4 regions of the Paenibacillus sp. AK002 genome follow, and region 1 is predicted to be linked to each of the others. Evidence: riboswitches for the same ligand, from Rfam matches in the RefSeq annotation. Region 1 holds a riboswitch; each other region holds the start of a gene.

What was found. Region 1 has a riboswitch for cyclic di-AMP ahead of ehuB (ectoine/hydroxyectoine ABC transporter substrate-binding protein EhuB). Riboswitches for the same ligand answer to the same signal wherever they lie in the genome.
Region 2: another riboswitch for cyclic di-AMP. It lies ahead of M1D70_RS19110 (C40 family peptidase); the one in region 1 lies ahead of ehuB (ectoine/hydroxyectoine ABC transporter substrate-binding protein EhuB).
Region 3: another riboswitch for cyclic di-AMP. It lies ahead of M1D70_RS02240 (hypothetical protein); the one in region 1 lies ahead of ehuB (ectoine/hydroxyectoine ABC transporter substrate-binding protein EhuB).
Region 4: another riboswitch for cyclic di-AMP. It lies ahead of M1D70_RS00135 (3D domain-containing protein); the one in region 1 lies ahead of ehuB (ectoine/hydroxyectoine ABC transporter substrate-binding protein EhuB).

What each region holds. Positions count from the first base shown of each region.
Region 1 is NZ_CP096377.1:6,191,147-6,198,704, forward strand. It holds gene ectB (diaminobutyrate--2-oxoglutarate transaminase) at 1-222, opposite strand, end outside; gene ectA (diaminobutyrate acetyltransferase) at 239-751, opposite strand; gene ehuA (ectoine/hydroxyectoine ABC transporter ATP-binding protein EhuA) at 776-1,627, opposite strand; gene ehuD (ectoine/hydroxyectoine ABC transporter permease subunit EhuD) at 1,640-2,302, opposite strand; gene ehuC (ectoine/hydroxyectoine ABC transporter permease subunit EhuC) at 2,306-2,959, opposite strand; gene ehuB (ectoine/hydroxyectoine ABC transporter substrate-binding protein EhuB) at 2,961-3,815, opposite strand; cyclic di-AMP (ydaO/yuaA leader) riboswitch at 4,171-4,317, opposite strand; gene M1D70_RS27955 (SDR family NAD(P)-dependent oxidoreductase) at 4,684-5,427, opposite strand; gene M1D70_RS27960 (flavin reductase family protein) at 5,611-6,222, opposite strand; gene M1D70_RS27965 (ring-cleaving dioxygenase) at 6,219-7,172, opposite strand; gene M1D70_RS27970 (AI-2E family transporter) at 7,418-7,558, opposite strand, start outside.
Region 2 is NZ_CP096377.1:4,335,079-4,342,636, forward strand. It holds gene M1D70_RS19100 (2Fe-2S iron-sulfur cluster-binding protein) at 1-201, opposite strand, end outside; gene M1D70_RS19105 (stalk domain-containing protein) at 423-1,697, shown strand; gene M1D70_RS19110 (C40 family peptidase) at 1,818-2,294, opposite strand; cyclic di-AMP (ydaO/yuaA leader) riboswitch at 2,298-2,431, opposite strand; gene M1D70_RS19115 (hypothetical protein) at 2,694-3,221, shown strand; gene M1D70_RS19120 (ROK family protein) at 3,529-4,482, opposite strand; gene M1D70_RS19125 (copper homeostasis protein CutC) at 4,518-5,204, opposite strand; gene M1D70_RS19130 (leucyl aminopeptidase family protein) at 5,235-6,695, opposite strand; gene M1D70_RS19135 (ABC transporter ATP-binding protein) at 6,737-7,558, opposite strand, start outside.
Region 3 is NZ_CP096377.1:520,161-527,718, reverse strand. It holds cyclic di-AMP (ydaO/yuaA leader) riboswitch at 537-712, shown strand; gene M1D70_RS02240 (hypothetical protein) at 847-1,308, shown strand; gene M1D70_RS02235 (TetR/AcrR family transcriptional regulator) at 1,318-2,118, opposite strand; gene M1D70_RS02230 (daunorubicin resistance protein DrrA family ABC transporter ATP-binding protein) at 2,344-3,327, shown strand; gene M1D70_RS02225 (ABC transporter permease) at 3,324-4,166, shown strand; gene M1D70_RS02220 (proline dehydrogenase family protein) at 4,287-5,207, opposite strand; gene pruA (L-glutamate gamma-semialdehyde dehydrogenase) at 5,405-6,952, shown strand; gene M1D70_RS02210 (serine hydrolase domain-containing protein) at 7,019-7,558, opposite strand, start outside.
Region 4 is NZ_CP096377.1:24,804-32,361, forward strand. It holds gene M1D70_RS00125 (HD domain-containing protein) at 265-1,554, shown strand; gene M1D70_RS00130 (TatD family hydrolase) at 1,651-2,415, shown strand; cyclic di-AMP (ydaO/yuaA leader) riboswitch at 2,621-2,835, shown strand; gene M1D70_RS00135 (3D domain-containing protein) at 3,105-4,292, shown strand; gene rnmV (ribonuclease M5) at 4,479-5,024, shown strand; gene rsmA (16S rRNA (adenine(1518)-N(6)/adenine(1519)-N(6))-dimethyltransferase RsmA) at 5,028-5,912, shown strand; gene yabG (sporulation peptidase YabG) at 6,027-6,929, shown strand; gene veg (biofilm formation stimulator Veg) at 7,221-7,496, shown strand.

The DNA of each region.
Region 1 (7,558 bases):
GTAGTCGACCAGCTTCTCGCGAATCCTCTCATTGTTGTGCCCGTAATTCAAGGCGCCGGCGCCGGCAAAAAAATCAATGTATTCATTGCCCTGCGTATCCCACAGCTTGGCATTCCGGGCTTTGTCAAAGACCGTCTGAAAGCTCCGGCAATAACTTCTCACTTCCGATTCCAGCTTGTTAAACACGGTAAGCTTCGGTTTCTCCATGACTTGGTTGTCCATAGTTCCCTCCATTTGTTTAAATGTCATTGAAAAAGGGGCCAATCACGAATAACGGCTCATCTTCATGTGTCGTTCCATCCGGAAACATCTCTGCTCCGTAACCCACCGTTACGGTGCTCGGAATGGATTTCTCCTCGGCATAACCGAGAAACAATCGGCGTGATGCCATATTGCTGGGCGATACCGTCGTTTCAATGAAACGGACGCCATGGCAGGCCTTCTGGTTCATGAGGCCGGTAAGCATCGCCTTCGCGATCCCCTGCCTCCGGTGGGAGCTTGCAACCGCCACCTGCCATACAAAGAGCGCCTCCGGATTGCGCGGAGAACGGAAAGCGGAGATAAAACCGACGATGTCTCCTTCATGCTCCGCAATCATGCAGGTATCGTTGAAGTAATCCCCTAGCAGCATGTAGCAATAAGGCGAGTTCAGATCAAGCGATCCGGTATCGCGTATGAGCTCCCATACCCGGGTGCCGTCCCGCGCCTCCGGTCTTCGGTAAACCACTTCGGTTCCGGTATCCACAGCCATCTACATAAACACCTCTTTCCAGCACTAATTTCCGTTCGAGCGGAACCGCTGCAGAAAGCTCTGCAGCCGCTCGCTCTTCGGATGATCGAATATTTCCTCGGGTGTTCCTTGCTCAACGATCCTGCCGTCGGCTCCGAAGATGACCCGGTCCGCGATTTCCTTCGCAAAATCCATCTCGTGCGTAATCAGCATCATGGCCATTTCGCCTTCTTCGGCGATTTCCCGGATCACCTCCAGCACCTCGCCGACCAGCTCTGGATCCAGCGCCGAGGTTACCTCGTCAAACACCATCACCTTCGGCCGCATGACCAGCGCTCTGGCGATGGCGACGCGCTGCTTCTGGCCTCCCGACAGATTGGACGGGTGCATCTTCAGCTTGTCGGCCAAACCGACCTTGCCCAGCATCGAGACGGCCCGCTCCTCCGCTTCCTCCTTGGACAACCCCAGCACCTTGCGCGGGGCTTCCGTCACGTTGCGAAGCACATTCATGTGCGGGAACAGATTGAAGTGCTGGAAGACCATGCCGACGTTGCACCGCATCCGATGCAGATGCTTTTCGTTTGCCTTGACCAGCTTGCCCTTCTCCTCCATATGCCAGAGCAGCTCGCCATCGACCTCGATGGTCCCCTCGGTCGGTTCTTCCAGCGTCATCAGCATCCGGCCCATCGTCGTTTTGCCAGATCCGCTCGGTCCGATCACAGCCACCTTTTCTCCAGGCTGCATCTCCAAATCGATGCCCTTCAGCACCTGCAGGTCGCCATACGACTTGGTCACGCCCGCATATTTCACGATCGGCTGTGAGCCCGTAACGGGGCTTCTTTCCCGCTGCGGCTTCTTCGCCTCTTCAGCCTGCTCATCGATTACAACGGCATTCAATAGACTCCCTCCTTATTTTCCACGCTGCAGATTCAAACGCTTCTCCAGCCTTTGCACCAGCAACGACGCGATATAACTGATGATCAGGAACAGAATCCCGACCAGCGTGTATGGTTCGAAAGCGCGAAATGATTGCGACACGATATTTTTGGCCGTCAGCATCATCTCGACCAGCGTAATGGCGCATAGAATCGGCGTTTCCTTAAACATGACAATCAAATAATTCCCCAGCACCGGGATGATCGGCGGTACCGCTTGCGGCAGTATAATGCTCCGCCAGGTCTGGGATTTCGTGTAGTTCAGTGCGGTTGCGGCTTCCCACTGTCCTTTCGGCACCCCTTCAATGCCGGAACGGTACACCTCCGACAGATACGTGCTGTAATGCAGCCCCAGGCCGATGACTCCCGCATAGAAGGCCGGAATCGAAATGCCCGTCAGCAGCGGCAAGCTGTAATACAGGAAGAACACCTGTACCAGCAAGGGGGTATTGCGAATAAATTCTATGATTCCTTTGGTTATGAGCGACAAGGGCTTAAATTTGCTCCGCGCGGCAAAGGCAAGCAGCAGCCCGATAATCAATGCCACCACAAAAGCACAGAGTGTGACCCATACCGTCATTTTTAATGCACTCAGAAGCTGCGGCAGTATTTCAAACACATATTTCCAATCCCACATCCGCTACAGCCTCCCCGCGGTCAGTTTGCGCTCCAGCAGTCGAACCGCCATCGAGACGAGCGTCGCAATGACAAAATACATGAGGAGCAGCAGCACCAGAATCTCGGTGGTCCAGGAGATGTAATTGTTGCGGAGCACCATCGCCTGATACGTTAAATCCGCCATCGTGATGAAATAAACGAGCGAGGTGGATTTGATGAGTTCCACAAGCTGATTCCCAAACGGGGGAAGCATTCGCAGGGACGCTTGGGGCAGTATAACGTTCCACAACCTCTGCCAAGGCCTCATATTAAGCGCCACGGCAGCTTCCCACTGTCCTTTCGGAACGGCCAGCACCGCGCTGCGAACAATCTCGGAGCCGTATGCGCCGAAATTAAGTCCGATCGCGAGAATCGCCGCCAGCATTTTCGGAAGCTCGATGCCGATGAATGGAAGGGCAAAATACAACCAGAAGAGTTGCACCAGCAAGGAGGTTCCCCGAAAAACTTCGACGTACACGACCGTCGCCGTGCGGACGATCCACAGCTTCGACAGCCGGCACAATCCGGCTGCAAAGGACATCACGATAGCCAGGATGGCTGAAAAGAACGCGACGATAATCGTGATCTCTGCTCCTTTGAGCAGCGTCGGAAGAAAATCGATCCAAGAATTCGGCATGCTATTCCCCGCAGAGCGCAGCGGCCGTCATCTCACCCGGGAGCTCTTCTTCCGTGAACCCGAACTCTTGCAAAATTTCCAGCAGCTCGCCCGACTCCTTCATCTTTTCAAGCTCTGCATTATAAGCCTCCTGGAACTCGGTATCCGCTTGGCGGAAAGCCGTAGCCCCGTAACCGCGAACGCTTTCGCCGTCGATGACCGGCTGCTCGAAATCGGCCACGCGTTCGATGCTGTCGTCGCTGGCTGAATCCAGCATCGCCTGCAGGGACGGCCCCGTCATGGTAATCGCCTGCACCCGATCGGCCTGGAGGGCGCTGATCGCCGAAGCCTGGTCAGGGACCTGTACGATCCGGTCCGCAGGAATGCCCGACTTCTCCATGTAGCCGATTTCGACCGCGCCGGTCATGACAGCCACCTTGGCCTGCTCATTCTTGGCAATGTCCTCATAGCTTCCGAGTTCCATCGGATTCCCTTGCTTTACCGCAAGGGCTTCCCCGATGCTGTACTCCGGATTCGCGAACAGGACGGCAGAGCAGCGGTCCGGATTAATGAACATGCCTGCCGTGATCAGATCAAACCGATCGGCCTGCAATCCGGCGACCAGCGAACCGAATTCCGTTAGCTCCCCCCTCATCTCCTTGATGCCAAGACGCTCCAGAATAACGCGGGCAATCTCAACCGCCTCGCCCGTGAGCTCCCCATTGGCTTCTTTGTAGGCATACGGCTTCTCGTTCGCAAACCCTACGGTGATATATCCCTGCTCTATGGCTCGATCCAGCGTACTTCCTTTGTCGCCGCAAGCCGCGAGCAGTACCACCATCATCACGGACAACACCAGCACAACCACTTTCTTCAAAACCTTCCACAACCTTTCGTAATAGCTTTTCACTTTCTTAAAAAAACGGCATGACGAAATTATCCGTGTTAGCACATGTGTTAACTTGGATATATGGACATTCAGATACCCGTGCATGGGACGAGGCTTCAGGGAAGATGATTCATCGGCTTCCTTGCACGCTTTGACCCAATGCCGTCTGATCGATTCAATTCATTCCACATTTGCAGACGTTGCCCCTCCTCTGTAATTGAATGCTAAAAAGACCACCAAACAGGGGATCTAGACATAGCTCCGCCAGCAGGGGGTCAAAAAATAGAGAAAAGGCCCCTATAGAGAATAAAGGGCCTTTTGTATGAACATCCATTATGTATGCAAGACCCATCCACTGCTGACGAGGTTAGCTGACGGACTCGGGTAAGATGGTACCCTACACTCGTGAATTCCAAGTGACTCGCCCCTGGTGAAACTGGTTCCCCCGCTTTCCGGAATATGTATGCCGGAAACTAAGCGTGTGTTCATGATAAAGGGAAGCTCAGGAAAAGTCAAACCCCTTTAACCGCTTTTTCTGGAAATTCAGAAGTGAAAATACCGTTTTTGCAACGAAAATATCGAGCCTTTTGAACACCTTATTTAAGGCTGTCCATACACCGGATTGGTCATGGAATCCATGCTCCATTTTCCGCTATATAGCAGGCATTTGACGGGTCTTGCGGAAATCGTTCATGACATATACGTTTAATGCCATGAATGAGCCCCGGATCAGGAAGTCTGCCCATTTGAAATACGGGGCCGAAAAAAATTTTTGAAACACTCCATAATAAGTCCGATAACAACGCCTGGAATGACTTGCAAAAAGCCCCGATGCTTAGCATCAGGGCTTTTCTCGTCATACCGCGGTATAGCCGCCATCCACCAGCAGACTCGTGCCCGTAATGAAGGAGGCATCTTCACTGGCGAGGAACAATACGGCTTTGGCCACTTCTTCCGGCTGTCCCAAACGGCCCATCGGATGAAGGCCGACCAGGTGCTGCGTGATCGCTTCCGTTCTTCCCTTGATCAGCGGCGTATCGATATATCCCGGACACACGGCATTGATTCGGATTCCTTTGGAGGCATAGTCTGCGCTGAGCGACTGGGTTAACAGCTTGACGCCTCCCTTAGCCGAAGCATAGGCGGTTACCCCTGCTTTTCCGACATGGCTATGGATCGAGCCGCAGTTTACGATCGCCCCTCCGGTTCCTTGGGACAGCATTTGCTGAATGACATATTTATCGCACAGGAAGACCCCTGTCAGATTAATATCAATCGTTCTCTGCCAATTATCCATCGTTAACTGATGGGCAGGAGCATCATGGGCTATGCCTGCATTCGCGAACAATACATCGACACGGCCAAAATGCTGTACCGTCTGATTCACCATATTCGCGACTTCCTGCTCTTGGGTTACATCCGTTTTGACGAACAGCGCTTCAAAGCCGGCTCCTCTCAATTCGTCGGAAACCGCTTGGCCCTGGTCGGAATAATCCGCGATAACGACCTTGGCTCCCTCTTTTGCAAAAAGTCTGACTGCCGCTTCGCCAATCCCGCTGGCGCCCCCCGTCACAATGACAACCTTGGAATCAAATCTCATGCGTTGATCACTCCTATGTTGTAAATTCATCAACCGGCTATCCATTCATGTAGAATGGGCAAAAACCGACCATGATATTCCGATACCCCGTTTCCTAATGAATGACCAGCATACTATCAAATAAAAAGGACGTTCGCTAAATAACAGTCGCAAAGCAATAACCTTATTCAAGCTCAAGCCCTGTCAGACCGGACGCTCAATCGTAAACATCTCTCCCAGGGTCGAATAGATATTTCCTGCCATGCGGCTCACAGGTTTCAACTTGGATGCGTCAATCCGGCCATGCTCGTAGAGCTCCTCGGACACGTGAAATCGGACGACGCGGGCAATCAATAGATCAGCGGCAGGCAGCTGATCCGTACCATCCAACGTGACGACCTGCTCCAGCACGCATTCCATGCGAATCTTGGATTCCATAATGCCGGGAACCTTAACAACGTCACTAACGACCGGGGTTAAACGGGTTCGGTCAAGCTCACTTTCGTCCGGAGGCAGGTTCGCCGCCGTTTCGTTCACGGCTGCAACGGTATCTTCGTCCACGATGTGGATGACAAGCTCGCCGCTCTGCATGGCATTTCTCGCCGTATCCTTGGGTGCACCGTTCTTTCGCTGAACGGAAACCGACAGCAAAGGGGGATTGCTCGACACAATGGAAAAGTAACTGAACGGGGCCGCATTCAGCACGCCATCCGCCGATAATGTCGTAACGAAAGCGACCGGACGCGGAACGACGCTTCCGATCAGCAGCTTGTATGTGTCCCGTTCGCTTTGGGTATTCGGGTCAATGGATATCACTTGAGTTGCCCCTCTCCTGTATGTTTGACTTGTATAGGCTCCAACCCCTGCTCGATTCGGGCACGCTCCGGTTCGAACCAGGCAGGAAGCTTTAATTGTTCCCCCAGCGAGTCCAGGTCTTCGTCCACCGTAAATCCGGGCGGATCGGTTGCGATCTCAAACAGGATCCCACCACGTTCCCTGAAATATAACGCTTTGAAATAGTTACGGTTCCTGATATCCGTAGGGCGAAAGCCCTGCTCCTTCACCCATTCATGCCATTTGCCGTGCTCCCCATCATCTTGAGCCCGCCATGCGATATGATGGGTCGTTCCGGCACCTCCGGCTTCCAAAGGGATATCCCGCATCGGCAGATCAATCACGTTGCCGAAGTGGCCCGCAGCTTGAAACCGGGCATAATTGACGTCCTCTCCAATGTAGGTCAGTCCCATGACATTCTCCAGCGCCTTCTTCGTCTCCTCCCATTTGCTGCTGAACAGAACCGCGCCGCCGAATCCCTTAATGGCTGTAGCCGATGTTATATCGTCCACGGACCAGCCGTTATTCGGACCGCCTTCCCGCTCCACCAACTCTAGCGAAAGTCCGTCCCGATCGGAGAATTGAAGGTATTGTTCGTTAAACCGGAAAGCCTTCATGACAGGAACACCAAAGCTCCGCAGCCGCTGTTCCCAATAAGGCAGGGCCCCTACAGGAACGGCAAAGGTCGTATATCCTGCCTGTCCTCCTCCACGCAGCCCTCTTCGCGAAGCGGAGGAAGGGAAGAAAGTGATGATCGTTCCGGGCTGTCCTCCTTCATCCCCGAAATACAGATGATATACCTCGGGCGCATCGTAATTCACGGTCTTCTTTATCATTCTGAGTCCTAGCACGCCTGTATAAAAATCAACGTTCTTCTGCGGATCCTGCGCATAAGCGGTAATATGATGAATGCCTGCCGTATGTAATGCCATATCCCATCTCTCCCTCACCGTTTGTATCGAAACCCGTTACTTCCGTTCTTAATCCGTTTTGCATGATGGATGAGCCATAAACCATAAATAATCTTTATTTTGAATATCTCTAATTAGAGATTATATAATTTTCTTATCGTTGTCAAGCTCTTGTGCACCCCAAATATATAAAAAGCCGCCAAGAACGATTCCTCGCTCTTGGGCGGCTTTAATATGCGGCTAAAGGCCGCCTCCCTATCCCACGCTTAAGCTTTTTGCCATTTCTCCTTAAAGAACAGCTGATACACCCGGGTAACGATAATCTTAATAATCATATAGATTGGTACGATCAGCAGAATTCCGATAATCCCGCCAAGATCCTGTCCCACCAGCACCAGGATAATGAT
Region 2 (7,558 bases), 1.9 Mb from region 1:
AAAAGAGTTCCAATCCACCTCATTCCGCTCGGCCAAGTCAAGCACCGTTATGCCCAGAACAGGGGCCACGCTGCGCTGAACCTCGCGGCCCGTAAGCTCGATGATCTGGTCCGGCACGGCTTCCATTCTCTCTTCCGCTGCCGGGAGCGACGAATTCTCTCCGCTGTTCCCGCCCTTTTTGTTTTTCCAGAATTTAAACACGCCTTTATCCCCCTATGCATGTAATCATCAGGTTATGTATGAATTCCTTCAATTATTATACTGGAAAGTTTAAAAAATCAACAAGCTTACTCTTATCGATTCTATGACATCATGCAATTGGAACTCTATGAAAATTTTGCTATACTAGCGTATGCTAGAGCAAATTCCATATTCTATGAATATCATTCTATTATTTTATTGGGTTGGAGGGAAACATTAGCATGCTGCATAGACGAATAGGAAAAACAGCCGTCGCTGCCGTTCTTGCCTTATCTCTGCTCGGAACCGCGCCCCATATCGGCCAGGTACACGCTGCGCCTGCCATTTCGGTAACGCTGGATGATGTTGCGCTTACATTCGACGCGGCTCCCAGGATAGACAAAGGGGTCACCTACGTGCCGTTCCGGACGGTCGGTGAAGCGCTGGGCATTCAAATCACTTGGAACAGCAAGACGCAAACGGTGAAGGCCATTGGCAAGGTGAAGGGTCAACCGACGGAAGTGCTGCTTCAAGTCGGGAGCTCGAGCGCAACCGTCAACGGTAAAAAAGTAAAGCTAGCCGCTCCCCCTGTCCAACGGGAAGGCCGCGTTCTGATTCCGCTGAGCTCGTTCAGCAGCCAATTCGGCGTTAATGTCGGCTGGAATCAGGCGACTCGCACGGTTTCCCTCGTGTCGCCGCAGCGCGAAATGCATCTAAGAGCCTTTTACGCTTTGCAATCTTTCCAAGAGCGGGATCTCGTACCATCCATGAATTCAGTCGCCTTCGGCTGGAGCCGCATTGATCGGGAAGGTCAGTTTACGCTTCAAGGCGACGAGTATCGTCTGCCTGCGGCGGCCGGCGACGTGACTCCGCAATCGATTGTTGCGGATGCAGCGGATCGGGAGATTAAACCGTACCTTATGGTTTACGCTTTGGACGGAAACGGCGAATTAACCAAAGTCCTCAGCGACAGCAGCCTTCGCCAAAAGTCCATTGAAGGCATCACGACCGCGGTGGCGGATAACGGATTCGGCGGCGTGGTGCTTGATTTCGAAGGGCTTGGTTTTAAACTGGATGCCGCGAAGCAGCAGAAGCTGCTGAATGATTACGTCAAGCAATTGAAAGCGGCATTGCCCGGCGACATTGCTCTGTCCTTAGCGGTCCCGCCACTGAACAGCGCCTATAAAGGCTATGATTACAAGACGCTGGCCTCCCTTGCCGATGATCTTATCGTCATGGCGTATCAGTACAATCCGGTCGGCACCAAAGCCCAGGTTCCTGAGCCCAACAGTTTGGTGGACCAAGCCATTCAGCAGGCACTTCAGGCAGGCGTTCCTAAGCAGAAGCTCCTGCTCGGCATCAGCTTAAGCAGCGAAACCGCCACATCCGTCGACGATAAGCTCGGCTTGGCCAAACGCTATGATCTGAAAGGTGCCGCCTTCTGGCGTCTGGGCTTGTTCCGTTCCTATAATAATGGCATGGAAGCCGCCGTGAATGCCTCTGTCGTAAAGGAATAATCTAGTGAATCTTTTCGCAGAATCCCAAATTATAATTTTCTCTAAAAAAAGAAAGCCTGACAAGATCATCTCTTGTCAGGCTTTCCGGTTATGTATCGAACTCTAAACTACCTGTTCCAATTAGCTTGCGCTTCCTACCAGTTTGGCATAATTCTCTTGACTCAATACGCGGCGCGCCGTAACATAACGCGGTTCGTAATACGAGTCGCTAAGCTTGCTGATTCTTACGCCCTTGCTGCTGGAAGCATGCGCAAATTGTCCATCTCCAATGTAAACGCCCGCATGGGAAATGCCGCTGCCGCTTGTATTGAAGAATACCAAATCTCCGACTCTCAGGTCCTCGCGATCCACATGAACCCCGGCTTTAGCCTGACTCTGGGATGTGCGTGGAAGATCTACGTCGAAATTTCTAAACATATACAGAATAAATCCGGAGCAATCAAATCCGCTTGTCGTTGTTCCGCCCCATTTATAAGGCGTTCCTACCAATTGCTTCACTTGATGCTGAAAATTCGGTTGTTGATCAGCATAGGCTGATACGGCACCTGAAGAAAAAATAATTGCAGACCCAAGCAATGTGATGACAAACTTCTTCAAAATATGTTCTCTCCTTCGATGCCTACGGAGTTAGCTAAGGGTTCGGTTGAAGGTTCCCTATACTCTCTATGGTACAAGAATAATTCACCCAAGACGGTTCCCCCGTTTTCACAAACGAAATTCGGCAAAATTCATTAACATTTTGTAACCTTCTCTTAATATAGTATACAAGCAAGGATGCTGTCAATAATATCCTAGAAATCTATCACTATATGTTAATCAATGTCGTATGGGCTGAAAATTTTCATGTATTTTCAGTACAGCATCTCACATACTCATGACAATTATGTAACTCTCCATCGAACCTCCGGCGACGTTTTATTAAAGGGCGTGCAACTTTTTGGCAGTTCGGAACGTTTACATATTCAGACAAGAAATCAAAGAGGTGATCCTTCGCTTATGAGTCAAATCACGATGGCTGAAGCTTTGGCAGTCCGGGCAGCAATCAACCGTCTTATGAATCAATTGATGTCGGAACGTTTGAACAACAGCAGCACGATCATTGAAAAAGGGGAAACGGCGGAGTATCCTGCACGCAGCGTGGATGCCATTACGGAAGAGATCGAAGCCGCCGCAGGGGATTACAGAAAGCTGGATCTGCTGATGGCAATCTCCAACACGACGCAGACCATTAGTTGGAACGGCTCCGACATGACCATCATGGAGGCGATCGAGCTCGCCAAACAAATGCGCAGCGATATCGGACAGCTTGCCCATCTCGGCTCCCGCAAGAAGCTGGAGCGCCAGAGCAGCCGGGGAAGCGGAGATGGCGCCGTAACGCTGTTTAACGTGGCCTTATACGATCCGGAAGCTTATCAGGCGCAGGCGCGCAAGAAGGAACGCGAAGTGACCAGGCTCTCCTCACTGATCGAACATGCTAACCATACGAGCATGATTACGTTCGACGCATCAAAATATATGGAATAGCGGAAGCCGCCGGCTCCAAGCCTGCAGGCCGCCTCGCGTGCGGGTTTGGAGCCGGCGGTTACCGTCGGCGGGCGGGAAAGTGCGGGCAACCGCTTATTGTTTGTCGGATACAAACAAACCTAATAGGAAACCAAAAACTCGACTCCAGTGAAAACGGATGACGGCTTACGGTTTACGCCTATCACCTGTCACAAGTTACGGACTTCTCTTACGCAAATAGGATCGCTCCGTTTCCCGCTCTCTTCATGAAATAATCAGAAAGCCGCCCTTGAAGGGCGGCTTTTGTTGCCTTTTCTTTATGAATATATTATTGGAACAAGGCTGCGGCTCCCACCAGGCCAACATCGTCCCGCAGTCCCGCAGGAACGATCTCGTACGTTCCTAGATAGGACGGCATGACCAGCTTATCCGTCATTTCCCGCAGCTGCGGGAATAGGAGCTCCCCTGCTCTGCTCACACCCCCGCCAACCACGATGCGATCGGGGTTGAAGCTGTGAATGACGTTAACCAGTCCAAGCGCCATGTAATAGACGGCGCGATCGATGACCTCTATTGCGACGGGGTCATGAAGACGTTTAGCCTCGAATACATGCCTGGCGTTCACGCCACCATCGGCTGCGGCCAGTTCGGAAATAACGCTGGGTTGGGTAAGCATCCGCTGGGATGCTGCCAGGCCGATGGCCGTTCCTGAAGCAAACACCTCCCAGCAGCCATGGCTGCCGCAATTGCACTGCGGACCGCTGGGATCAATGATATGATGCCCAAGCTCCCCCGCAAAGGAATTGCTGCCCAGAAACAGCTTGCCATCCAGCACGATGCCTGATCCGATGCCTGTGCTGAGCGTCACGTAAACCATATTCGTCGACCCTCGGCCGGCACCTCTTACATATTCGCCCCATGCGGCTGCATTGGCATCATTCAGCACCTGTACTTCCGTATTCAGATCACGTTCCATCCAGGCTTTGAGAGGGACGTTGGTCCATTCCGGCAAATTCGTGCCGTGAATGACAATGCCCTCCCGGCTGTTAACCGTTCCCGGCGAAGCCATGCCTACGCCTCGAAGCGGGTGGCCGCCCGACACGCTGCGAATCATGTTCGTAATTCTAGCGACCACTTCCTCGGCCGTACGCGCTCCGGCTGTCTCCATTTGCTCCCGGTTCAGCAGCTGTCCTTCGGAATCAAAGAGCGCTGCCGCGATCTTCGTACCCCCAAGGTCAACGCCAACCACAAATTCTTGCTGTTTATTCCATTCGGTTTGCAATTTTTGTTCACCTGTTTCCGATAGGTTTGCTACTTCTATTGATGTAAGCTATCAGCCAATGATCGCAGCTCGACCGGATCAATGGGCTTCAGCCCTGATCGGCCATACCGGACAGCTGAGCCGAAATGAACCTCGCTCACGCCGGTCTGGTCGATGAAATCGCGTATGATTTCCCACTTCAGGCCGTTCCCGGCCAATATCTTTAGCCCGCTGCCTGCGGCTTGTTCCACAAGCTCGCGGATCCTTGGGATTGCTTGCGGTGCCGGCTGCGGTCCTCCCGACGTCAAGACGCGGGTGACGGCCGAGTATTTCTGCAACGTACGCAGCCCTTCGAATTGATCCTCCAATTCATCAAAAGCCCGGTGGAATGTCACTTGCATATCGCCCGTCCATTCCAGCATTTGGGCCAAGGCGGCCTCGTCGATCTTTCCTTCCGGAGTCAGCATGCCAAGGACCACGCCAGCCGCACCCGCCCTGCGGATCGCCTTCACCTCCGCAACCATGGTTGCTATATCCAGCGAGTTATACACAAAGGATCTGCTATGGGGCCTTACCATCACATGGACCGGAATCTGAACGGCTTTCACGACCTCTTCCACGAGACCGATGCCCGGCGTGAGCCCGCCTTCGGTGATCGCCGTGATCAATTCCAGACGGTCCGCGCCATTCTTCTCGGCTGTGATGGCATCGTCCACGCATGTTGCGATAATTTCAAGCAGCATGTTCTTCACTCCTTACTGTCGTTGGTTCGCTTATGCAGGGCGAAACTGCTTCTCCACATAGTCCGCCAGCAGCCTGGCTCCATAGCCGGTAGCCCCTGCCGCGGAGTGAGGGAATTCCCGTTTATACTGGACCGTGCCTGCCATATCGATATGCACCCATTTCATGGTCTCCGCAACAAAATGACGGATGAACAACGCAGCCGTTATCGCGCCTGCCAAAGTCGACGTGCCTACATTCCTCAGGTCGGCATAATCGCTTCTGAGCTCGGATTCATACTCGTCCATTAGCGGCATGGGCCATAGGCGCTCTCCGTTGCGCTCCCCGATCTCGACCAAATCGGCCGTTATCTCTTGATCACCCCAAATGCCGGCAATCTCCAAGCCTAATGCCGCACCGACATTGCCGGTAAGAGTAGCGATATCGATCACCTTATCTGCGTTAAGATGGGCTGCGTGCAACAGCGCGTCCGCAATGATCAATCTTCCTTCTCCGTCCGTATTCGCTACCTGAACGCTCAGGCCGTTCGGATAGTGAACGACGGAAGAGGGAAGCATCGCATCCGGCCCCGATAAATTATCCGCTACGGCGATCAATGCCGTAACCCGTACCGGAGCTTTCCGCGACACCAGAATATCCATGGCGCCCACGACGGCGGCTGCGCCGCCCATATCCATGCGGGCATCGCTGATGTCTCGGCCGATCTTAACGTTCATGCCGCCCATATCAAAGGTAACGCCTTTGCCGATAAGCACGATATGAGGGCTTTCCTTCCCGGATTCCGCTCCATTGTAGGAAATCTCGATCATCGCTGGCTCGTATTTGCTGCCGGCACCCACGGCGATCAGTCCGTTCATCTGCCGGTCATGAAGCTCTTGTCCGCGGTATACGTGAAGGTCTACGGGCGCTTTTTTGAAACGATCCTCAACGACCGCAACAAACGCCTCCGGATTTAACGTCTCAGGTGATTCATTCACCAAGTCTCGGGTGAGCTGCGTTCCTTCGATCCGGATTTCCGCCGTCCGGATGATGGCTTCCATATCTTCACGGGAAAGCCCCTCCCAGTCCTCTTGTCGAAGATGAAGGGACAGGGCTTGCAGATTGGCCGTAACCCCGCGATGCTTATTGAATTGATATAATCCGTACAGCCAGCCTTCCAACCACGCTTGGAGTTCTTCCTCCGCCGAAATCCGCGAAGCTGCTCCGACATCGCGGGATGCCGGGCGGATCAGCACTGCGCTTGATTTATTCTCCTTGAGCAGCGCTCTCGCGGCTGAAGCGCCCGTTCTTCTCACCTGCTCCGAAGTCAGGTTAGAACGTGGCCCCATTCCGGCAACGAGATCGTCCGACTCGTGCTCGGAACGTCCATAGAACCAAGTCAGCGTCATGCTTTGCTTCCGGGATTCCGTTACGCGGTAATGAGACTCTTCCCCCTCATAAACCGCATAAATCGAAGTATCTGCCAACTGAACTTCATCGATGGTGATGTTCATATCTAGCCCTTACCTCCTTTTTATGAGAAAATCGATGCCTGTTACGCCTTTTTCATGATTTCTTCGTCATATAAATGGCAAGCCACCTGATGTCCCGGCTCAATCTCACGGTATACAGGCGTAATCTGTTTGCATACTTCCATGCAGGAAGGACAGCGGGTATGGAATCGGCAGCCTGTCGGCGGATTGACCGGGCTCGGCAGATCCCCCTTCAGAATGATCCGTTCCTTCTTCATCTTCGGATCCGGAACCGGCACCGACGACAGCAGCGCTTGAGTGTAAGGATGAAGCGGGCGATCATACAGCGTATCCTTATCGGCCGTCTCCACGAGCGCGCCCAGATACATGACGCCGATCCGGTCGCTGATATGCTCAACCACGCTGAGATCATGGGAGATGAACAGATAGGTCAGGCCGTATTCTTCCTGAAGATCCTGCAGCAGGTTCAATACCTGGGATTGAATGGATACGTCCAGTGCCGATACAGGCTCGTCGGCTACAATCAGATTGGGGCGCACGGACAATGCTCGGGCAATGCCGATGCGCTGGCGCTGCCCGCCGCTGAACTCATGGGCGAAGCGTTCGGCATGGAAGCTGTTCAAACCGACCGTTTCCAACAGCTCGCAAGCCAGTTTATCGCGCTCTTTGGAACTCAGCTTGGTATGAATCAGCAAGGGTTCCGCTACGAGCTCTTTGACTTTCATTCTTGGGTTAAGGGAAGCGTACGGATCCTGAAAGACCATCTGCATGTCTTTGCGCAGCGGACGCATCTGATTTTCGTTGTATCCGCTAATGTCGGTTCCGTTAAAAATCACTTCGCCGCTATTCGGCATCAGCAGGCGGGTCACCAGCCGGCCGGTCGT
Region 3 (7,558 bases), 1.3 Mb from region 1:
AGTAATTTTATTGCGATTTGACTTGTCGTCCGACTGGGCATAACAGCAGCGACAGGAGGTTTACGCGGTGAGAGTCGCCTCTACCTTCAAATCTCAGCAAGGCCCATGGTACCTTCTCCTAAGATTCGATCCATAATGAACCCGGCGCAGCTCTCACACTGCCTTTAGATCTTTATGGAACGACTGTCCGTAAGCCTTGGTCGTTGATGACCGTCAACTCATAGTTCGTATCATACGACCGGCCCTGCAGGATGTAAATGTGAGCAAAAACACATCTGGCGTTGTGTCGAACAGGAACCAAGCAGTATTTCGTTTTTATCTTCCGAATACTGCTCTATACTATGTATTTCTCTTGTTTTCTCGTATTTATCGCAATCCAACGAGATACCGAGATTTTGCCACGATAATAGATGACAGGATGGTTTGTACGCGTTTTCTTTTGCCGTTTTCATCTATTTTCAGAGTGTACGCGTCACAAACGGTCATTTACTTTTGCGTTCGTCCGGCGTATGATTCAGTGCATCTATTTAAGAAACACATGTTATTCGCTGAGCTCCCGACAGACCGGGAGACGGGGGAACCAAAATCGCCAAATTTTCGATTGGTGAATGGGGTGAATCCGCTGCGCCAAGGATCGAAAGGGCCCAGTGGTAGGGTGCTCTCAGCCCGAATCCGTCAGCTAACCTCGTAGGAGCGTTTTGAGAGAGAATACCGTCCAAGCTTTGGCATAGCGGCCGCCGGAATTGGGCCTCTAACCATAAATAGGCCTGGAGAGCGGGGTATCTCTGCTCACCAGGCCTATTTGCCGTGCATATAACATGTTTATAAAGGAGCGTAGATCATATCATGACGAAACTCATCGAGGCAGCACTTACACCCGTCATCGAAACCGCAGTGCCTGCATTAGGTGAAGAGACTATCCGCCATATGGAGATATTTCGTTTCGACCGGGGTTCGGCTGAACGTTTTATCCCCTGGAGCGATCACAGCAGGAACTGCGGCTTGTTCAAAATCAGCTGTAAAAACGCATCCGGGTATGCCGAATATGCGCTGCCCAGCACGAGAGAGTTTGCGGATCTGGTTCGCTGGGCATCCGTATTCTCAAGGCTGAGAGGCATGCACGTGATGGAAGCCATTCGCTATGTCCAAAAGCAGCAATGGGGATCCGTACGGATGCTGTTGGCGGTATCGGCCCTCGCCGATCTAGAGGCCAATCAGCATCAGCACATTAGCCGGAAGCGGTTAGGCAGTCTGCCGCTGGAGCGTTCCTTCCTGATGGATTGCTCGGAGGCGTATTATCATTTCTAGGGACAGCAGCTACAGAGAGCTACTGTCCCCGTTTCCCTTGGATTGGGCAGTTTTCCCGTTCTCAATTAATACTCCGGTTCCTTCGATGATCCGCTCCAACCCAAAAGCATAAGCATGCTCCGGATTGTATGCATTCTGGTGTGCCTGACCGGCAGCTTCTCCAACGCGGGATGCAACCGGAAACCTCTCCCACTCCACAATTCTTGCCAGAGCCGGCGAATAGCTAAGCCACCATTCATCGTCGTCCATTCCCGTGTTGATTTGCGTAGAGACCATGCTGTTTCTCAATCTGGCGCAGCTCTCCACATGCATAAGTATGAGTGATAAGGTAGAGTCCATCTCGATATCGGTCAAGCCGATACCCTCCATAGCACGTAGCTCCAGCTCGTACTTCAGAATCAAGTTAGGGCCTAGAACCGGTCTCCTGCCGGTTAAATCCACGATCCACGGGTGTCTCATGCAAAGATCCCAATTCGTCTTCGCGATAAAACGGACCGCTTCGCGCCAATCTCCCTTACAGTCCGATAAAATATTCTCTGAGGCGTATAGGTCAGCGTTCGCCGTATCCAGCATCAACTCCAGCAGCTCGGATTTCCCGGGAACATAGGTATACAAGGACATAGCCCCTACGCCTAGCCGCTCTGCCACTTTGCGCATCGACAACTGCTCGATGCCGTCAACATCCGCGATTTCCATCCCTGCCAACACGATTTTCCGAATCGTCAGCCCCGTGCGTCCCGGAACCGACTGAGGGCCCCACAGAAGATTCAAGCCTCGAGCAGGATCATTTCCTCGTTTGTTAACGCTCATATCCGCATTGACTCCTATCCGAAATTAATATATCGACATTTTAACATACAACGCCTTACGTAATGAAACATCCCGAATTTATACATGGGCTTCCAAATCAAGGATTGACAAAGCGCACACACAAATCGTACACTGTACGGTATGATGTACGAGATGGTGTTGGCATGCCAATGATATCTCATCTCTGCCACTCTCACTCGAGTTTCATTGAAGGAGGACTAAGCCATGGTATCAGGTGAGCTTGCGATAGCAGCCCATCATTTAACCAAGCATTACGGAGGCTTGAAGGAAGGACCCGGACTGAACGGACTCACCCTAGGAGTTCCGAAGGGAACGATTTACGGACTACTCGGCCCTAACGGGGCCGGTAAAACGACAGCCGTCAAAGTCTTCACGACGCTGCTCCAGCCCGACAGCGGGAGTGCGGCCGTTGCCGGATTTGATGTAAAAACCCAGGGTCACAGGGTACGTGAAAAGATCGGCTTGGTTGGTCAGTATGCCGCCATCGATGAACTTCTTACGGGAAGGAGGAATCTAGAAATGTTCGGACGTTTAAGCCGATTAACCTCAAGGCAAGCTCGATCGCGCGCAGAAGAATTGTTGAACCAATTTGAGCTTACCGATGCCGGAAATATGCAGGTCGCTAAATACTCCGGCGGCATGCGGCGGCGCCTTGATCTGGCTGCAAGCTTAATCGTGTCGCCGGAGGTTCTTTTTGTCGACGAGCCGACGACTGGCCTCGATCCCCTAGCCAGGCAGGAGGTATGGAAATCCATTCGATCTTTGAGAGATGCGGGGTCCACCGTGCTGCTGACAACCCAATATCTAGAGGAGGCCGATCAACTCGCCGACAGCATATCCATACTTAAATCCGGACGCATCATCGCCGAGGGAACGTCGGATGAACTGAAATCCTCCTTCGGCGGGGATCGGCTGGAAGTCGTCCTATACAATAGCCATGACTTCAACAACGCCATCCCCATGCTCCAGCAGATAGCCGGGCCGTCCATTATGATTGACGAAACCGGGAACCGGTTAAGCGTGCCGGTGACGGACCGCACAGGATCGCTGGTTAGAGCTGCTGCCGCCTTTTCCGATGCCGGAATTGAACCTAAAGATATTGTCCTGCGGAGGCCGACGCTCGATGAAGTATTCATCCACTTTACGGGCAGGCCAGAAGTCTTGCAGACACAGGAGGTGGCAGAATGATTCCCAATCCACAAGATATCGAACCTGCTGCAGTCTCCCACTCACTTGGAACGAGATTCCGTTATACGATCAGTGATGTATGGGTCCTTGCTCAACGCGAACTCTTGCACTGGCGGGGACAACCAGGCGTTATCATCATCAACTGGTTATTTCCCGTTTTGATGGTTCTCATGTTCGGTCTGCTCTTCGGTGGAGCGATCGTCGTCCCTGATGGGGGAGCATATTTTGAATTCCTGATGCCCGGCATGTATGCCATGACGATGCTCTTCGGGGTAGAAAGCACCGTAATGGCGGTCACCTCAGATGCTTCAAAAGGGGTAACAGACCGTTTTCGTTCGATGCCCATGAACGCTTCCGCCGTTGTAATCGGACGTTGTGCTGCTGATATGCTGAACTCTGTTATCGGGCTGGCGGTGCTCATCGCATCCGGTCTCCTGCTGGGCTGGCGTTGGCATGACGGCTTGGGCAATGCCTTATTAGCGGTATTGCTACTACTGCTTCTCCGGTTTGCGTTGCTTTGGGTCGGCATTTACATTGGCCTGATAGCCAAAAGCCCTCACATCGTATCCGCCGTACAATTGTTGGTCTGGCCAGTGGGATTTCTGTCGAACGTCTTCGTTGATCCTTCTACGATGCCGGCTTGGCTAGGGGCAATCGCCGAGTGGAATCCGTTATCGGCAACGTCTTCATCAGCCAGGGAACTGTTCTTAAATCCGGGTTGGCAAGGAAACTCGTGGATGTCAGAGCATTCGGTCATGCTGTCGATCGTATGGCCTATCGCGCTAATTGCGATATTCCTTCCAATGTCGGTTCGACGTTATCGACAGCTCAGCCGTTAATACACGAATGGCAGACTTCAAGGCAGTCTGATGCTGTTTTTTTGAAACCATAAAGAACCCCGTCAAAAAGCCACTTATTTCATCAGGCGGTTTTGACGGGGTTCTTTAATCGGATCGCGCTCACTTGAACATATTCTTAAGCACCATCATCAGGTTGGCCGGCTTCTCCGCCAGCCGCCGGGTGAAATACGGATACCACATCGTTCCGTAGGGCATATAACACCGGATACGGTAGCCGTCCTGCGCAAGCGCTGCTTGATCGTTCATCCGCAGTCCGTACAGCATCTGAAATTCATAGTCCTGTTTGTCGATGCGACTCTGTTCGGCAAATACCTTCACCCAGTCGATGATGTTGTCATCATGCGAGGCAATCGCGACGTAGGAACCTTGGTCGAAATGCATTTTAATCAATTTCTTGTAGTTGTCAATGACCTCCCGCTTCTGCTGAAAGGCGATGGTCCCCGGTTCTTTGTACGCCCCCTTCACCAGCCGCAGATTAACGCCGGCCCTGAGCAGGTTCTTCACGTCCTCCTCCGTACGGAACAAGTAGGCCTGCATCACGGTCCCCACATTCGTCAGCCCCTCCTTATGGAGGCGGAGCGTCATATCGATGGTCGCCTGGGTATACGGCGAATCCTCCATGTCCAGGCGAACGAAGTTCCGGTACTCTTTTGCCTTTCTTACCACTGACCTGATGTTTTCGTAAGCCTTCTCGGGGTCCAGGGCCATGCCCATCTGTGTCGGTTTCAAGGATACGTTCGATTGCACTTCGCGCTTCGCAATCCCTTCCACCAGCTTCAAATATTCCTCTCGGTACCCGGCCGCTTCGTCCAGCGTCGTAATGCCCTCCCCCAAATGATCCAGCGTAACGAGAATGCCCTTCGCGTTCAGCCTCTCGATTTCGTCCAGCGCCTCATCCAAGGTATCGCCGGCAATGAATCGGCCAGCCAATTTCCGGCCGTACTTGATCGACAGCCATTTCACGAGTTTATTGCCGGACACCGTCAGGATCACTTTACGGTACAGCTCGGTTCCGTCCATGCGCGCGCCCCCTTTGCAAGGTAAACCAAAATGCACTCTATCTAACTCATATGCAAAAATCATGACGGCATGCAGGAAGACATACATATTTAAATAGAGGTTTTCACCAGGAGATGCTAACCATGCCACCATGACGATCCGCAGCTGGACCATCGGCCTGAAGCTTCGATTCATATCATGTTAAGGAGGGGCCTCCCATGCGAGCACCTTTTCGGAACGAACCATTTATGGACTTCAACAACGAGTGGAACAACAGGTTATACGATGCGGCGTTATCCGGGGTCGAAGCCGAGCTTGGCCAATCGTACCCCTTGGTTATCGGCGGTGCCAAAATCCATACGGAACGTACCGCAAAATCGGTCAATCCGTCGCGCAAACGCCAGGTTATCGGCGTGGTGTCCCAAGCGGATACCGAGCTTGCCGAGCAAGCCATTCAGACGGCGGCGCGTACCTTCGAGACGTGGAAGCACACCGAGCCGAATGAGCGGGCACGCTACCTGTTCAAGGCCGCGGCGATCATGCGGCGGCGCAAGCTCGAGTTCTCCGCGCTGATGACCCTCGAAGCCGGCAAGACGCGTGCCGAAGCGGACGCGGATACGGCCGAAGCGATTGATTTCATGGAGTTCTATGCCCGCGAAATGCAGCGCCTGAGCGCGCCCCAGCCGCTGACGGTCCACGAGGAGGAAGAGAATCATCTCGATTACATCCCGCTTGGCGTCGGCATCGTCATTCCGCCGTGGAACTTCCCGCTCGCGATTATGGCCGGCATGACCACGGCGGCCATCGTCTCCGGCAACACCGTTGTGCTGAAGCCGGCGAGCACCACCCCGGTCATAGCCGCCAAATTCGTGCAGCTTCTGGAAGAAGTCAGCCTGCCTCCGGGTGTCGTTAACTTCCTGCCTGGTCCGGGTCAGGAAGTGGGCGATTATTTGGTGGATCACCCTTTGACCAGGTTTGTCAGCTTTACGGGATCCCGCGACGTTGGACTGCGAATTCAAGAGCGTGCGGCCAAAACGCAGCCGGGGCAGCGATGGATCAAGCGCGTCATCGCCGAAATGGGCGGGAAAGACGCCATCATCGTGGACAACGAAGCCGATTTGGACCTTGCTGCGGATGCGATTACCGCTTCGGCCTTCGGCTTCTCCGGCCAGAAATGCTCCGCCTGCTCCAGAGCCATCGTGCATGAGGACGTCTATGATACCGTGCTGCAGAAGGTCATCGAGCGCTCCAAGAAGCTGGTGATCGGAAGCCCCTCCCATGCCGAGGCTCAGGTGGGACCCGTCATCGACGATAAGGCGTACCGTAAAATTCTCGACTATATCGAAATCGGTAAAAGCGAGGGCAAGCTGGTACTCGGCGGATTTCCGGGCGATCCGGAGGGGTATTTCATTCAGCCTACGATTTTTGCGGACGTGGACAGCACTGCCCGTATTTCCCAGGAGGAAATCTTCGGCCCAGTGGTGGCCTTCACGAAGGCAGCCTCCTTCGACGAAGCGATTCAATTCGCCAATAATACCGATTATGGGCTGACCGGCGCGGTGATCTCGAACAACCGCGCGCATCTGGAGCAGGCACGGCGCGATTTCCATGTCGGCAACCTGTATTTGAACCGGAAATGCACCGGCGCCTTGGTGGGCACCCACCCGTTCGGCGGCTTCAATATGTCCGGCACGGATTCCAAAGCCGGCGGCCGCGACTACCTGCTCTTGTTCACGCAGCCGAAGGTGGTGTCGGAACGGTTCTGAATACGGCATGCCAAAAAAACCTCTCCATGATCATGGAGAGGTTTTTGATACCTTGTTTTATCGGCATTATGCCCTGGCTTTGCCCTTAATCTCCCGGACTACCTTGCCTTCAAACGATTGGTTCATCCAGTAGGCAAGATGAATGCCTTCCTCGCTGAAGGTGCATTCCGTCGTTAAGTAGAACGGCGTCTCGGTCAGCCTGACGATCAGCTGCAGCGTCCGGTCATCCTTCCAGGTCATGGAGGCAGCATACTCGTTATCCGCCATCATGATCAGCTTCGTGGTTCCCGACTTCCACTCGCTCCGGCCAAGGGCAATCGAGTTGACGCCATGTTCCCCCGTAAGCTCCATCACCCCGCCATCCTCTTCAAACCGGATGGAGAACGAATGAAGCTTCTCCTCGTTCTCTTCGAGATCATAGACGATCCCGGATACGTCCTTCTCAATCGGAGATAACGCCTCCTCGCTTGGCGGATCCAGCTTAAGCGCTTGCAGCGTTCCGGCAAGGGAGGCTTCCGCATCGGCATCGGCCGGCAGCGGATCTGCTCCCATCGCCGGCAGCAGATGCTCCCATACCTCATTCAGCACGGCCTGCATATCTCCAAG
Region 4 (7,558 bases), 790 kb from region 1:
TTTTTATGTTATTTATAGTACCAACGATTCCCAAAACAGTCAACCTATATTTTTGAAAAATCGGAACCTGTTTACGAAAATATAGTGAACAAAAGCCTTATATAGCAACGGAATTACCATAATCGAACCAATTTTTGCGACGATTTTGGATTTGTCGATTTGGAAAGCGTGATTTTACGTTATTCGACACGGTTCGACATTAGATGTCAAAAGAAGTGTTTAACGGCTAAAACCAAAGCGTGAACGAGAAGGAGTTGAGATGAAATGCATTCACCCATTTCGGAAGAAAAAGTGTTTAAGGACCCCGTCCATAATTACATTCATGTGCAGGACGACATTATATGGCGGTTAATCGATACCCCGGAATTCCAGCGGCTTCGCCGGGTCAGGCAGCTGGGCACTTCTTTCCTGACCTTTCATGGAGCTGAGCACAGCCGATTCTCCCATTCTCTTGGGGTCTATGAAATTACGAGAAGAATCATCTCTCAATTTGAACGGAGAGGGTATTCCGATTGGCCTGCCGAAGAGCGGCAAGTTGCGCTCTGCGCGGCGCTGCTGCATGATGTGGGGCACGGACCTTTTTCCCATTCCATAGAAGAAGCTTTTCATATGAACCACGAGGATTGGACATGCCGGATCCTGCTCGGAGATACTTGCGTCAATCGGGTACTTCAGGAGCTCGGTGCCGATTTTCCCGAGAAGGTCGCCTCCGTTATTAACAAAACCTACGATAAGCCGATTGTCATGAATCTGGTCACTAGTCCGCTGGATGCAGACCGGATGGATTATTTGCTAAGGGATGCTTACTATACGGGAGTCAATTATGGAACGATTGACATCGACCGAATCCTGCGGATGCTGCGGCCGTACCGGGATCGGGTCGTCGTGAAGGAATCGGGCATGCACGCGGTGGAGGATTATCTCATGTCGCGGTATCAGATGTACTGGCAGGTGTATTTTCATCCCGTCACCCGAAGCTCCGAAATCATCCTGCGTCAAATCTTTCGCCGTGCCAAGGAGTTGCATGACCGTGGATATGCTTTCCGGTTCATGATCGAGCCGCTGCCTGCGCTGTTTTCGGGGAATATCGGCGTTCATCAATATTTGCGCCTTGATGAAGCCTTGATTCAAACGGCCTTTCTGCAATGGACGGAAGAGGAAGACCCGCTTCTTAGCGAATTATGCGGCCGTTTCATGCACCGGAAGCTCTACAAATACGTAGAAATCGACAACATCGATCTGGAAACCATCGACGGGATCCGTCAAGCGTTCCGGGCCGTGGGGCTGCATCCGGAATATGACCTGGAGATTGATTTTCCAACGGATCTTCCTTATGATAAGGTTCATTCCGATATGCCGCTTAACGAGAAACAGATTCTCCTTCTCGACCGGCATGACGAGCTGAGGGAAATCTCGGAGGTATCCGATATCGTACGCTCGATCAGCGGCATTCATAAAGGGCGGTATCATCTTTATTATCCGGAGGAGAAGGTGGGCCCGCTCCTGGGTCAAATGCCGGAGAGGATCGCCGGCGTCTTCAAACAACAGCATTAAATCAGGCATAACAGGACAACCGTTAATACCCTTGCATTCAACCAACTAATGGAAAATAGACGACATAGAAACGACAGGAAGGAGAGTGTGGATAGTATGCTGTTCGACACGCACACTCATATGGACGCTCCCCAATTCGACGAAGACCGGGAAGCTGCAATTCAGCGGGCGCTTGAAGCCGGCGTTACGCGGATGATCAATATCGGATTTAACCGGGAGACGATCCCGACCACGATGAAGCTGGCCGAGACTTACGATTTTATATATGCAGCGGTAGGCTGGCACCCTGTAGATGCGATCACCATGGAGGATCAGGACCTGGATTGGATCGCCTCTTTATGCAGTCACGAGAAAGTGGTGGCAATCGGGGAGATCGGCTTGGACTATCATTGGGATACGTCCCCCAAGGAAGTGCAGCACCGTGTGCTTCGGCGCCAGATCGGGCTTGCCCGGGAATTGAACATGCCCATTGTCATTCATAACCGGGATGCGCATGAAGATATCGTTAACATTTTGCGTGAGGAAAAAGCCTCCGAGGTCGGCGGTGTCATGCATTCCTTCTCCGGAAGCTGGGAAACGGCAAAAATGTGCCTGGATATGGGATTCCATATCTCGTTTGGGGGGCCGATTACGTTCAAGAATGCGAAGCAGCCCAAAGAGGTTTTGGCAAAGGTCCCGCTTGATCGATTATTGATCGAAACGGACGCGCCTTACCTGACACCTCATCCCTTCCGCGGGAAACGAAATGAGACCGCATATGTAAAATTGGTGGCGGAGGCGGCGGCCGAAATTAGAGGGTTGTCCTATGAGGAATTGGCCCAAATTACCACCAAAAATGCACTGGAACGATTTGGTATTTAACGAAAACAAGAGCAAAAGCGATGAAAAAGGGAGCATTTTCGATTAATTAAAGTTTTTTAATCAGAAAAGGCGTTGATATTACAATATTTTAACCTTTTACATGAGAAAATGTGGTTGAATGTTGCTTTACAACCTGCATACAAACAGGATATCATCTTTTCAGTGATAAGAAGCTGCGATGTGCAGATCGCAGCCGAATATTTCATGAACCGTCTCGCTTAATCTCCGAAATTCTGGAGAACGGGGGAACCGATACTGCGGTGCATACTGGTCTGGATGCACGAAGCTGTATTTGATTTCTTTTTCGGGTCTTTGGGGTGAATTTGAAGGATCTCGCCATGAGCGGGCATCCGGATATAGGGCGTCTCTCTTACGTCCGAACCCGACAGCTAACTCCGTAAGCGAAATAAGAGGGGAAATCTCGTGCATACCATTTCCATGATTTCATTCATCAGGAAGCCACGTTAGAGCCTCTAGTACTCTTTCAATGGCTTCTTTTATTTTTGAATAATGGAGACGGGTCCATCATACTCTTGGTAAACAGGAGGTGATGGCAGATGGACGGAAGACGGGAATTGACGCAGGGTGTAGATAGATAGCAGGGCGCCCTGTGAGAAAAATTGCTATAGTCACGTCAAATGCATTCATGCGTTTACCTAGACGGCGGGACTATGAAGGAGGATGGAATAGTGGGCATTTTTCAACCTGAAGAAACCCATGAATCACAATCATCCAGCATGTCTTACGCATTGAGATGGAAGCATGACAATTTGCGTCAACTGATGTTGCTCGGCGCCATGGGTGCCGTTACGGTATCACTTCTCATATCGTTGGTTGTACATGACCAGGCAGGCAAGGAAGTTCAGCTTGTCGTCGACGGCCGGGTCACTACGGTGGAAACACGTGGATCGTTGCTGCAGGAATTGCTGGATGAGCAAGCGATCACGTTGAGTCCCCAAGATCAAATTTCGATGCCCCTGAACGGCGCGATCCGGGACGGAGACCGAATTATTATTGACAGAGCTATTCCAGTCAACGTTACGGTAGGCAGCAAAACCAAAACCATATTTACATCCCAGGATACAGTTGATCATGTACTCAAAGAGGCTGGCGTTACGATCCAGGGTGAAGATATAGTACAACCGTCGCAAGACACGAAGCTGACCAGCAATATGAATATCCATGTCGTTCGCGTCACGAAGCAAAAAGTTAAGGAAACGGAAGACCGCGAATTCCGTGTGATCAAGACGGCCGATCCATCGCTTGAAAAGGGCGATAACCGCGTCATTCAGCGGGGCGAGCCTGGTCTTATGGTGAACCATTACGAGAAGGTCTACCACAATGGCAAGCTGGTTTCCAAGACGAAGGTCTCCCAAGAAATTGAACGCAGAACAAAGGATAAAATCATTGCCGTAGGTACGAAAAAAGTGGAGAAGCCTGTTATCGTCCAGGCGGCAGCCACCGATGTAAAAGCTACACCGGCTAAATTGTCCGGCACGAAAAAAGTAACGACCGCCAAGGCTGTGGAGAACAACGTGGTCTCCCGCGCAGGCGTTGATTTTAAATACAAGAAGGTATTGAACAACGTGTCGATGACGGCGTATTCGGCCGAGCAGCAAGGAATCGGTACGCGTACCGCATCCGGCACTCGCGTTACGGAAGGTCGCACCATCGCCGTTGATCCTAACATCATCCCGATCGGGTGGTGGGTCTACATCGAAGGCATTGGCTTCCGCCGTGCTGAAGATACGGGCGGCGCCATCAAAGGCAACAAAATCGATGTCTATTACGATTCGTTGAAATCGGCCATGAATTTCGGCCGGAAGAGCGGTCGCACCGTTTACGTGATCGGTCCGGTTAAACCTGAATTGAACTAGACGCATGAATTCCAATTTACTTTGCCATTCTAATGCTATACTATTTAGCTTATAATATATGATGATCAAGAAGAGGGAATATTTCCTCTTCTTTTGTTTTGTTAAGACCGGAGTAATCAAGGCTAAACGGGTTGAACCTTAACGTTGTACAGGCCTGCTCGGCTTAGGAAGGAAGAGAACGAACGCATGATTAAAGAAGTGATTGTCGTGGAAGGCAGAGACGATACCGTTGCCATTAAACGGGCCGTAGAGGCCGATACGATCGAAACCGGCGGTTCAGCGATCAACAAACAAATCCTGAAGCGCATAGCGCTTGCCCAGGAGCGCAGAGGCGTTATCATATTGACGGACCCTGACCATGCGGGAGAACGAATCCGCAAAATCGTGGATCGGGGCGTACCCGGCTGCAAGCACGCCTTCATCCCGGAAGCGGACGCTACCCGAAAAGGGGATATCGGCGTGGAGAATGCCTCGCCAGAGGCGATACGGCGCGCGCTGGAGCGGGTTCACACGTCTTTTGAGGGTAGAGAGAGCCTGATCAGTTTGGAGGATCTGCTGGAGGCGGGATTATCGGCTCACCCGGAGGCCGCGGCAAGACGGATGGCGATGGGTAATCTGCTGGGCATCGGATACTGCAACAGCAAGCAGTTCCATAAACGATTGGCCATGTTTCAAATATCGCGGGAAGAATTTCTGGCAGCACTTGCACAGCTGGAAGAAGGGGGCATTTAGCCAATGAGTCGGATCGAGGATATATCAACACCAAGACGGACGAAGGAGATCATCTCACGCCATGGATTCTCCTTCAAGAAAAGTCTGGGCCAGAACTTTCTCATCGATCAGAATATTTTGTACAAAATCGTGGAAGCTGCAGGACTTGATGAAGATAAGGGCGCGCTCGAGATCGGGCCTGGCATCGGTGCACTGACGGAGAAGCTGGCGCAGACGGCAGGAACCGTCACCGCAGTCGAAATCGATCAGCGCCTGATTCCCATCCTGAAGGAAGTCCTGGAGCCCTACGGGAACGTGAGGGTTCATCATGGGGATGTGCTGAAGGTGGATCTTCATGAACTGTTCCGTCAGGATTTCGGGGACGTATCGAAGGTAAGCGTGGTTGCCAATCTGCCGTATTACGTGACGACGCCGATTCTCATGAAGCTGCTGGAGGAGAAGCTGCCGCTGGAGAACATCGTGGTGATGATTCAGAAGGAAGTGGCCGAACGGATGGCCGCTGCACCGGGAAGCAAGGATTACGGAAGTCTCAGCATTGCCGTTCAATATTACAGCGAGCCAAAGCTGGTCTGCATCGTGCCGCACACGGTGTTCATTCCGCAGCCGAACGTCGAGTCGGCCGTGATTCGCCTGGCGGTCCGGGAACAGCCTCCCGTTCGCGTGGAAGACGAACGCTTCTTCTTCGAGGTGGTCCAGGCTTCTTTTGCACAGCGACGGAAGACGATTGCCAACAATCTGAAGAGCCGGTTCTTCCCGGGTGAGGGGCGCGAACGGCTGGAGCAGCTGCTGCAGGAAGCAGGAATCGAGCCTTCACGGCGCGGAGAGACGCTTAGCATTGAGGAGTATGCGCGGCTTAGCAACGTGCTGTTCGGCGCCAATATCCGTTGACGCACCCTTTCGGGAGTCCCTGGAGCTTACGAATGGCCTCCGCGCGATAAATTGGCGCTGAACAAGAACCAATAGTCACAGTAGCCCATACCATAGGGTAGGGGTGATGTTGTGATGAACTTGGGAGACTTGGTCGTTCGTAAATCCTACGGCGGCGATGTAACGTTCCGGGTAGAAGGCATGCGGCAAAATAATAATATCGTCATCAAAGGGACGGAATTCCGGTTACTGGCCGATGCTCCCGTTGATGATTTGGTTACGGTCCCGCATCCCACCTTAAGCGAACGAACAAAGCAGGCGCAGATCAAAGCCAATGAATCGCTGGACCGCCTGCAGAAGCAAAGACAGGAGCAGAGCGAGCGTCAACTGGCCAGCCTGCGGCATATTGAAGGCGGCCAGCTTGCGGATAAAGGATACTTTGACGTGCCGGGCAAGGTGCTGCATTTGGATGGAGATCCCCAATATCTGAAGAAGAGCATGACCTTGTACAACCAGCTTCGGGTCCCAGCGGAAGGCCATTATATCAATGAGTCGGGGATGGCCGATTCATTATATCGTCTTCTTCCGCGGGTAAGACCTGATATCGTTGTGATCACAGGGCATGATGGGGTTCTGAAGAGACGTCAGCCATACGATTTATATAGCCTGGACAGCTATAAGAATTCCCACAACTTCGTCACGGCGATTCAAGTGGCGCGTCAATATGAGCGGAACCTGGATTCCCTGGTCATCGTGGCCGGAGCGTGCCAATCGCATTTTGAGGCGCTGCTGCAGGCTGGGGCCAATTTTGCCAGCTCGCCGGGGCGAATCCTCATCCATGCGCTGGATCCCGTCTACGTCGCCGCTAAAGCGGCCTATACGTCGGTCCGGGATACCGTGAACATCCATGACGTGGTCCATCATACGATCAGCGGCAGCCAGGGCGTAGGCGGAATTGAGACGAGAGGCAGCTACCGGATCGGTCTGCCCAAGCTGCAGGATTTGTCCACCTTGAAGGTTACGCCTTCAGTCAGCTAGGCTCCTAATCCGTTCGATCAGAGGTTCCCATAACCGCTGGAGAATGGACCAAGAAGAACCCCACTCGCTGGGGTTTTTTTATTTTTCCTATCCATTCGTTAAGAAAGTTGTCAGAAAAAATACATAAAGCTTGTCAATTTAGCACATATTAAAGCAAATGAGCGCGAGAATGGCAGGGTCAAAAAAAATACATTGACAATATATTTTTGATGCTGATATAATTAATGTTTTTGAATTGACAAATGATGTGATCTTCGGTATAATGGACAAGGAAAGAGGTGGTCGTCGACAATGGCTAAAAATGCGCTGTTGGAAATCAAACGCAGTCTCGATGCCCATTTAGGGCAAAAAATTACGCTTCGGGCAAACGGTGGCCGTCGGAAGACCGTCGAGCGTACTGGTGTTTTGGAAGAAACGTACCCTTCTGTTTTCATTGTGAAGCTGGACCAAGACCAGCAAACTTTTAAACGTGTGTCTTACAGTTATGCGGATATTTTGACCGAAACCGTGGAGATCATGGTCACCGGTGACGACAACGAGATGCGAATCACCTATATCAAGTCATAACGATACGTCATGAGAGCAGTCTCCGCTTACAGGGAGGCTGTTTTTTGTTGCCATCCTTCCGG